Regions from separate parts of the Rhizobium sp. LjRoot98 genome, predicted to be linked through region 2. Evidence: predicted binding sites of a transcription regulator. Region 2 holds the regulator's gene; the other holds the start of a gene.

Region 1 (4,597 bases), on a different contig from region 2:
TCGACCCACCACTCCATGGCAAGCCGTTCCGGCCCTTGGCTGCGGGAGACGCGGTGCGTCACGCGGCGCCAATGAAAGCTTTGCGGTGGTCCCTCCGGCACTTCGGCCAGGGAGACCTCTACCAGCTCCGGCCGGCGGAAAAGCCTGAGTGGGCGTTCGCTACGGGACCAGGGAAAAACGCCTGCGGCCGGTTTCTTGCCCGGTGTGAACGCATGGATGGCCGGGTTCGCGGCCACCGCCCGTTCCGGCACATGGCTTTCGCACAATTGAAAACTCTGCAGGCAATCCGCGCCGAGGCGGGCTGACACGCGATCGACAAACCCTGCGAGAGAGACATCCTTTTGCCGGGCACCGTCAAAATCCTCCTGCGGTGTATCAAAGGCTTCATACCGCATGACGTTCAGCCGCAGGATTTCAAACCCATAGCCGGCATCCAGATCATCATGAACGGCTTGAAGACGTTCGGAAAACAGTCCGGCGATCCGCTTCGGATCCTGCAATGGCTGCGAGACACCGGCGGCGATGCGAAAGACCCGGCCATCGACCCTAAACAGCATGAGTTCGAAAGCCCGCCCGCCCGCGCCGCGCTCTTCCAGGCTTGTTTTCAGCGACAGGGCGATCTGCCCGGTCAAATAGAGGATATCCTCCTCCGCCTGGACAGGTTCGATCAGGCGCCGCTCGGCAGAAAGACTGGCGACGGGACGGCGTGGAGACACCGGCTCTTCATCACGGCCGAGCGCCTGATCAAGCCGCAGCAGCAGTTTCGCTCCGAAACGCCGCGCAAGGGGCGCTCGTGGCGCCATGATGAGATCACCGACCTGCTTCAATCCAAGCTTCTGGAGTGAGGCGACCGTCTGCTCCTCCAGCCGGAGAGACGCGACCGGCAAGGGTGCCAGCACGAGCTCCATGTCCTCCTCGGCGATGACGCCACCGCTCCCGAAGCGGGAGGCCGCCCAGGAAAGACCCGGCGCCGAAGAGATGGCGCCGCGCGCATCGATACCCATCTGGAAGAGGCGCAAGAGAATGTCCTTGAGCAGCGCCTGCTCGCCGCCGAAGAGATGGGAACTGCCGGTAATATCAAGAAACAGCCCATCCCGGCCATCAAGCGCCACCAACGGCGTGTAGCGGTCGCACCAGTCGGCAATGCCATCGAGCAGGCGGCGATCGGCGGCCAGATCTTCTTCCATGACCTCAAGCCTGGGACACATGGCGCGCGCCTCCGCCACGCCTTGGCTTTTCTTGAGGCCAATCGCTTCCGCCACCTCGTCAAGCGCCGTCAGCCGCATGGCATTGTTGAGCCGCCCGGAGCAGACGATGGGCGGGGCGTCAGGACGCCCGCTCAAGCGCCAGGACAGACCCCACTTCTTGCGGGCGATCCGGTCGGTTGACAGGTGCGGGAAGGCGAGGGCCAGAATGCGCTGGGAGCTTGCGCGCAGACCGAGCATGGTCTGGCTCGCGGGCGGGGAGAAACTGACGGTCATGGGGATTCCACTCCAGAAGCAGGGAGACAGGGGCCGGATTTCGGCTTTTCTCCAGGGTGAGACGGAAAACCGGGTTGCCGATGCTGCCGCCAAGCATCGACCGATCCGGCAAAAAGCGGCTTGTTGCGGGCGCGGGTTCAACCAGAAAGCGGAAAGGTGCGCTGCTTGCCTCTTCCTCTCCGGACTGACGCAGGAGGAGGAGCGGGCGCCCTGCCATCTTTGCCCGCAGACTCAGCCGCCGGCTTTCGGTCAGGCCGAAATGGGCCGGATTGCCTTTGACCTCCAATATGCTGACTGAAAAGGCACCGCTTTCGACGGCGGTTTCCGCAAGCCAGAGCGCCTCCTCCAGCCGGCGCGGAGCAGCGTGCAGGAAACGCTCCGGCTTCACTCCGAAATCCGCAAGCCCGAGCGCATAGGGAATGCCTGTTTCCATCGATGTAACGGCATCGCTGATCCACAGAACCGGCGAGCGATCCTCATCCGGCATACGCTGCAGCAGGGCGGCAAGCGCCAATGCAAAACCAGTTGCCGCCGTTGCATCGCGCATCAGTTGCGAGCGGATTTCAGTCATGCCATTTAGGGCCAACCCGCCTTCCATGGCATGATCAAGCGCCGCTATCCCCAGCGGAACACGGTGGATTTCCCTTTGTTTTGCATAGCCGCTTTCACCGTCCAAAGCCTCCTGCCTCGCGGCGACGATGGAGCTACCCTCCAGCCTTGATATCTCTTCGCGGAGCGCAAAAAGACGCTCGCGCGTCATGGGCGTCTGCACCATGACGTCACTCCAATTCAGATTGTTCCTGTTATGTTCTTATAGATTCCAGAGCTTCAAAGAAGAGTCAACGGGATTCTCTAAGAATTTATTCCTTGACAGAGGGCATTCAAATTCAACCCTCGAAAAACGCTGGGGAAATAGCTATATCAGGGGGCAAGCAAGGAGTGCCCATGGCCCGCATAGACCAGAGCGACGATTGGCGAGACCGCCACGCGCCGACAATCAGCACATTCGAATCCCTGGCGCTGGAGGCTTACAGCCACCTGCCGGAGGAATTCCGGGCGCTGGCAACCGATCTGACCATCGAGATCAATGATTTTCCAGACGAGGACGTTTTCGAGGACATGGCGCTGGAAACGCCGTTCGATCTGCTTGGATTGTTCGAGGGGCGCGGCATCGGCGAGCGCTTCACCATGGAAACCGGCGAGATGCCGAACCGGATCATTCTCTACCGCCGGCCGATCCTCGACTATTGGGCCGAGAACGAAGAGACGCTGGGCGATATCGTCACCCATGTGCTGATCCACGAGATCGGCCATCATTTCGGCCTGTCAGACGACGACATGGAGCGGATCGAGGAAAGCGTCGAGCATGTCGGCGGCTGAGATGGCTTGAACCATCCCAGCCGGCCTTGAAGGCTCAGTGTTCGGAGAGCTTGGTGTCGGGGGTATATTCCTTGCCCTCGACATTCTTGATGACGGCCTGGCCGCACATCATCACCTTGGCTTCCTTGTTCCAGGCATAGGTCGGCGAACCATAGAGGTCCCAACCCTTGTTGAGGGCGGCGGTAACCTTGTGGCAGAAGGTGGCGTCATCGACGGCAGTCAGCAGGCGGTAGAGTTTCAAGAGTTTTTTCCTTTTGTGGTGATGGCATCAGCCTTTGCGGCGAGCCGCAGGGCTTGATCCAGATGAAGGCGCTCGACCATCAGGCCGTTGAGATTGATGACGGCTTTATCCCTATTTTCCGGGAGCGCGAAGGCATCAATGATGGATCTGGCCTCGGCAAGGGCGGTACCGGCCACACCGAAGGCGCTGTTGGCCGGGCCGATCTGGGCCGGGTGGATCAGCATCTTGCCATCAAAGCCCATGTCGCGGCCCTGGGTGCACTCGGCCGCAAACCCGCTCTCATCCCGGAAATCGTTGAAGACGGCATCGATGATATCAAGGCCGCAGCTGCGGGCGGCGAGCAGGATCTGCATCAGCCAGGCAATCAGGTAGGTGCGGCCGAGCAGGGCAGGCACGCCGGTTTCCTTGCGCAGGTCGTTCAACCCCGGCACGAAACAATCGAGCCTGCCGCCGCGGGTGCGGCCGGTTTCGGCAATCGCCGCTGCATTCAGCACGCCGCGCGGGGTCTCGATCATCGCCCAGAGGCGAACGCTATCCGGCGCATCGTTTTCCGACAGGATATCGACGACCGCCTGGATATCCTGCGGACTTTCGACCTTGGGAAGCAGGATGGCATCGGGGGACAGCGTCAGCGCGAAGGCCAGATCCTTTTCACCGAAGGGTGTCTTCAGATCGTTGATGCGGACAATCACTTCGATATCGCTGCGGCGCTCCCGCTTCAGATGATCGGCCAGTATCTGGCGGGCGGCAACCTTGTTGTCGATGGAGACCGCATCCTCGAGATCGTAGATCACCGCGTCGCAGGCAAGGCTGGCGATCTTGGCAAGGGCGCGGCCATTGTCGGCGGGCACACACAGGACCGAGCGGCGCAGACGGGCGGGGTGGCGATCGTTGAGCGAATTCATGAGGGCTTTTGTGCCCGGCTTTCGCCATTTTCGCAAGGCAGGCATGTGATACGGAAGTAGGTCTTGCAACGCGGCGCGGGCGAACCCACATTTCAGGCAACGAAAGGTGACGACAATGCAAAGCATACGCTCTCTCCTCCTGACGATCGCAGGCATCGCGTTCACGCTGATGGCCTTCGTGTTTACCGCATCGCTTGGCCTCGCCCTGATCGGCATCGCCTCGGTGGTGATGATCGGCACGACGATTGCAGCACGGCTGGCGCCCAAGCCTGTGCGCGCCACGGTGAACCGCAATTCCACCCGCCAGAGCCGCGAACCGCGCATCTGGAATGATGGCCGCGGCACGATCATCGATCTCTAAAGGCCGCGTTGCGGGCTTTCCGGCGACCCGGAATAAGATTCTCCTTCATTTCGGCATGAAATTGCTCTAAACGCTGGGCGGAAATTTTTCCGCCCCGTTGAAATCGAAGGCCATAGCCATGGACAAGTTCGTCAAGCTCACCGGCGTTGCTGCGCCTCTCCCCGTCGTCAATGTCGACACGGACATGATCATTCCGAAGGATTACCTGAAGACGATCAAGCGCACGGGG
Region 2 (4,597 bases):
GTCACTTCCGGGCGGTTGGCATTCGTAAAACACGTGCTGAGGGCCCCGACCAGCGTTCGCCCCCAGGCTGCACCCCGCGCTCGCAGTTGGGGATCCCGAAAGTCCTCTCGCAACAAACGCAGGCCGTCGGCATAGACGGCAGAGCTGTCACCATAATTTCCTGACAGACCGGCAAGCAAGGTAACGGCACCTTGCGGTGTCCTAGGGATTGCTTCGCACAGCTGGGCCGTCTCGGCGTCCAGCTGATCCCAGGCATGCAGCAAAGCCTGACGCAGCATCGCTGCCTTGGTCGAAAAACGTTGCACCAGTGTCGAGCCGGACAGGCCGCTTGCCTTGGAGACAGCGGCAAACGTCGCCGTCTCCGGCCCCTCTGCGTGGATCAGCGTCAGCACCAGATCAAGCAGGTGTTCGTCAGACAATGTGCGTGGGCGCGGCATTATTTTCCCCTTGCGTTCACTTTGTTTATGAACGAACGTTCGGTTATTATCAACTCTGTTTGTGGTTCCGATTCCAGTAAGGAGGACATTCACATGGTAAGCGACCTGCAAGGGAAAATCGCACTTGTGGCCGGCGGGACGCGTGGTGCTGGCCGTGGCATCGCCGTGGAACTGGGGGCAGCGGGCGCAACCGTCTACGTGACCGGCCGCACAACACGAACCCGGCAATCGGACTATGGCCGCCCGGAAACGATCGAAGAAACCGCTGAACTTGTGACACAGGCTGGTGGCAAAGGCATTGCCGTGCGGGTGGATCATCTCATCCACGCCGAAGTCGAGACTGTGGTCGCCCGCATCCGCCGCGACGAAAAGCGGCTCGATATCCTTGTCAATGACATCTGGGGCGGCGAGTATTTGACCGAATGGAACAAGCCGGTCTGGGAACACTCGCTTGAAAATGGCCTGAAACTCTTGCGGTTGGCGATCGATACCCATCTGGTCACCGCCCATTACGCATTGCCATTGATGATCGAGAATCCTGGTGGCTTGCTGGTCGAGATGACCGATGGCACGGCGCAATACAATGCCACCCACTACCGGCTCAGCCCGTTCTACGATCTCGCCAAGACCAGTGTCATTCGCATGGCGTGGGCACACGCGCAGGATCTGGCGCCGCATGCAGCGACATCGGTGGCAATCTCTCCAGGCTGGATGCGTTCTGAAATGATGCTCGACATCTTTGGTGTGCGCGAGGAAAACTGGATGGAAGCGATAAAGGCCCAGCCGCATTTCGTGATTTCCGAAACCCCGCGCTTTACCGGCCGCGCCGTTTCAGCCCTGGCTGCGGATCCGGAGCGGGGACGCCTCAACGGGCAATCGACCTCAAGCGGCGATCTCGCCAAGATTTACGGCTTTACCGATCTCGACGGATCGCGGCCGGACTGCTGGCGCTACATGACCGAGGTGCAGGATGCCGGAAAACCGGCGGACGCCAGTGGTTACCGGTAGGACATGAAGGCGGCGCAGGGCGGTATTGCCAGAAACCAAAAAGGCCTTGCTTTTTCAGCAAGGCCTTTGGAAATTGGCTCCCCGGGCCGGATTCGAACCGGCGACCTGTCGATTAACAGTCGAATGCTCTACCGCTGAGCTACCAGGGATAATCTGCGGCGGTGTGTGCTGCAGAAGTGAGGCTGCTAATACAAATGCTTTTCCGATTTGCCAAGCGGTTTTTCAAAAAAAATGCACAATCTTGTCTGATTGTGGACAACTCCCCATGTGAGAGTTGAAAGCGCGCCGTTGATTTGCCGGGGGTAAACCCGCAGGATTGCAGCGTTCGCAGGGCATGGCGGGTGGCCAGACATTTGGCAGGTGGTATTTGATGGCAGAACAGCGGAAAACAAAAAAATTCGGCATCGATGCCCGCACCCACGAACTCGTCATCGGCACGTGGCGCATGCGGCTGCCGCAATCGCGCCTTTTGCGCATTTCCATCGGCGGCGCGCTGATCTTTGGCGGCATTCTCGGTTTTCTCCCGGTTCTCGGTTTCTGGATGATTCCCCTTGGCCTTCTCGTCCTGTCGCACGACCTTGCCTTCGTCCGGCGAAAGCGGCGGCGGCTTTCGGTCTGGTGGGCGCGCAAATGGCCGGCTTCCAGCTAGGAAGCTGGGCGTAAGGCCTTCTCCCGATTCGGCAGAGGCTTGAGCCGGATCCGATCCGCTTATCCGCCTGAGCCTGTCTGTGGCGTCGGGTCCTTGTCCGCAGGTGCCATTTGCGCCGGATCGGCCGGGGTTCCCTGCGTGGCCGGAGCGCCATTGTTCGGGGCAGGCAGCTTTTCCTCAACCTTGGTCGCAGCGTCGTTGTCTGTGCTTTCGCCAAACACTTCCGCACCGGCCCAGGCGAGCATTGCAAGGACCAGGCCGCAGATTAATACCATCAGTACCGGCCGGCCTAAAAAGCCTTGACGGGCCTGCACGCCGCTCAATTCCACGGTTTTCTGCACATCGGCATCGGAAGCGCGCTCATCGGTGTATTTCGCCATCAAAGCCTCCTCGGACGGCATCCGGAGCAGGCCGTCCATCGCATTGTTACGAGATAAACCGAAACGGTACCGGCCGCGCAAAGGTTCCAACAGATAGCTTCCCGCGATAAATGGCAGGCGGAATGCTGAGCGGAAAGGAGCCGCTATGCAGCATGATTTTCTGTTGCGTTGAAAACACTCACGAATTTTAGGGACTTGCGGAACACATATGGAACAGATAGTGTTCGTTCTTGATTTGTTTCTCGATTCTGGAGTGATCGTTCATGCTGACCCGCAAGCAACAGGAACTGCTTCTGTTCATTCACGAAAGAATGAAGGAATCGGGCGTACCGCCATCGTTCGACGAGATGAAGGATGCACTGGATCTTGCGTCGAAATCCGGCATTCATCGGCTGATTACAGCGCTTGAGGAGCGAGGCTTCATCCGGCGTCTGCCCAACCGGGCGAGGGCGCTGGAAGTGATCAAGTTACCAGAAGCCTATACCACGAGCCTCCAGCCCAAGCGCGGCTTTTCACCGAGCGTCATCCAGGGCAGTCTTGGTGCACAACCGGCACCTGCCGCACCCGTCAAGGCCGCCGCAAACAACGATACCGTCTCCATACCGGTCATGGGCAGGATCGCCGCCGGCGTACCGATCTCCGCGATCCAGAACAATACACATGATATTTCCGTGCCGCTCGAGATGGTTGGGACCGGTGAGCACTACGCACTTGAAGTGCGCGGTGATTCGATGATCGAGGCGGGCATTCTCGACGGCGACACGGTCATCATCCGCAATACGAACAGCGCCAGCCCCGGTGAAATCATCGTCGCCCTGGTTGATGACGAGGAAGCGACATTGAAGCGGTTTCGCCGCAAAGGCGCCTCGATCGCCCTGGAAGCCGCCAACCCTGCCTATGAGACGCGGATTTTTGGACCGGACCGGGTCAAGATACAGGGAAAACTCGTCGGGCTGATCCGCCGTTATCATTGATCTGATATCACTTCAGCTATGGCAGCTTAAAGGAGTGGGGAAGATTGCGTGATTTGTAGACATGGCTGCAAACCTGTCACCGTCCGGCGCGACGATAGTTTTGCCCCCTGAAAGATAATGCCTTAGCGACCTCATGAACCGACCGGAGCACTCTAAATCATGAGTAGCGGCGGAAATAAGGGACATGATTTTTCCTTCAATACGCCCGATTAACGGGCTGTAAGCCTATGAATTTTCAATGCGGCTTGCGCATCGGCAAATGTTGCCGTTCCCCTATCGCACCCTATTTTTGGAACCTATTTAGTAGGATTTCGTTGACCTATCGGCTCTATTCGTGGACGGAACCCAGGAGGCCAATGTGAGAACCGTTTTTACAAAAGTTTTGGTCGTGGCATTGATGGCCACAGTCATTTCGACTGTTCAGGCACCAGCATCGTTGGCCCAATCCTTGGACATATACATCGGACGCGACAGTCCCGCAGTTGAATACAGAGACCGGCGATACAATAATGAGTATCGTCCGCGCAGCAATTGCAGTGAACGGCAGGCAATCCGCCGTGCCTATCAGTACGGAATGCGTGATCCCGGCATCCGCTCGATAAACCGGCGCCTTGTTGTCGTTGACGGCATTGGACGCCGTGGCGAATACACTGTCTTGAAACTTGCAAACCGCCAGGGTTGCCCGCGCGTCAATTGAGACGTGGACAGATAATGCGGATCGCTCCAGCCAAGAGCTGAACGATTGGCATCGTTAGGGCGTTAGAAACAGTGCCGTTTCGCTAAGGGCTTTGGCGCTTCATCAATCGAACAGCCGACGGCAGCACTTGCGCACCAATTCACGAATCCGTCGCCCGTCACCTTCGTGAGAATGCGCCCGGCAACAGGGCAGGGACGTGGCGCTTTGACCGGGACGCCGCAATCTCGTTTTCGGCTCCTCGCACACCGGCTTGTTCATCCCCAAAGCTGTGGAAGAAGGGTTCGGAAACGGCATCTCAGAAATGACCAAGAACGTTTTTCAGAAATACCCTCTTGCGATTTGTCTAGGATCATTCTAAACCGCCGCCACAGTTCGACTATTTGAACTGGTGAGGCCTCGTGGCGGAGTGGTGACGCAGAGGACTGCAAATCCTTGCACCCCGGTTCAATTCC

What was found. Region 2 encodes LexA, which represses DNA repair genes until DNA is damaged. Its sites were predicted from a motif close to TGTTCNNNNTGTGTTCNG; they were not measured.
Region 1: ACSQ3J_RS12545 (ImuA family protein) is a predicted target of LexA. The motif match lies at 2,277-2,294, and genes of this name have one in related genera.

The regions. Positions count from the first base shown of each region.
Region 1 is NZ_CAXUPW020000003.1:131,490-136,086, reverse strand. It holds gene ACSQ3J_RS12550 (Y-family DNA polymerase) at 1-1,445, opposite strand, end outside; gene ACSQ3J_RS12545 (ImuA family protein) at 1,327-2,256, opposite strand; gene ACSQ3J_RS12540 (metallopeptidase family protein) at 2,427-2,861, shown strand; gene ACSQ3J_RS12535 (DUF1737 domain-containing protein) at 2,896-3,102, opposite strand; gene ACSQ3J_RS12530 (HpcH/HpaI aldolase/citrate lyase family protein) at 3,099-4,007, opposite strand; gene ACSQ3J_RS12525 (hypothetical protein) at 4,123-4,368, shown strand; gene leuD (3-isopropylmalate dehydratase small subunit) at 4,487-4,597, shown strand, end outside.
Region 2 is NZ_CAXUPW020000017.1:17,748-22,344, reverse strand. It holds gene ACSQ3J_RS28735 (TetR/AcrR family transcriptional regulator) at 1-437, opposite strand, end outside; gene ACSQ3J_RS28730 (SDR family oxidoreductase) at 531-1,445, shown strand; tRNA gene ACSQ3J_RS28725 (tRNA-Asn) at 1,520-1,594, opposite strand; gene ACSQ3J_RS28720 (hypothetical protein) at 1,816-2,094, shown strand; gene ACSQ3J_RS28715 (hypothetical protein) at 2,154-2,474, opposite strand; gene lexA (transcriptional repressor LexA) at 2,738-3,448, shown strand; tRNA gene ACSQ3J_RS28705 (tRNA-Cys) at 4,538-4,597, shown strand, end outside.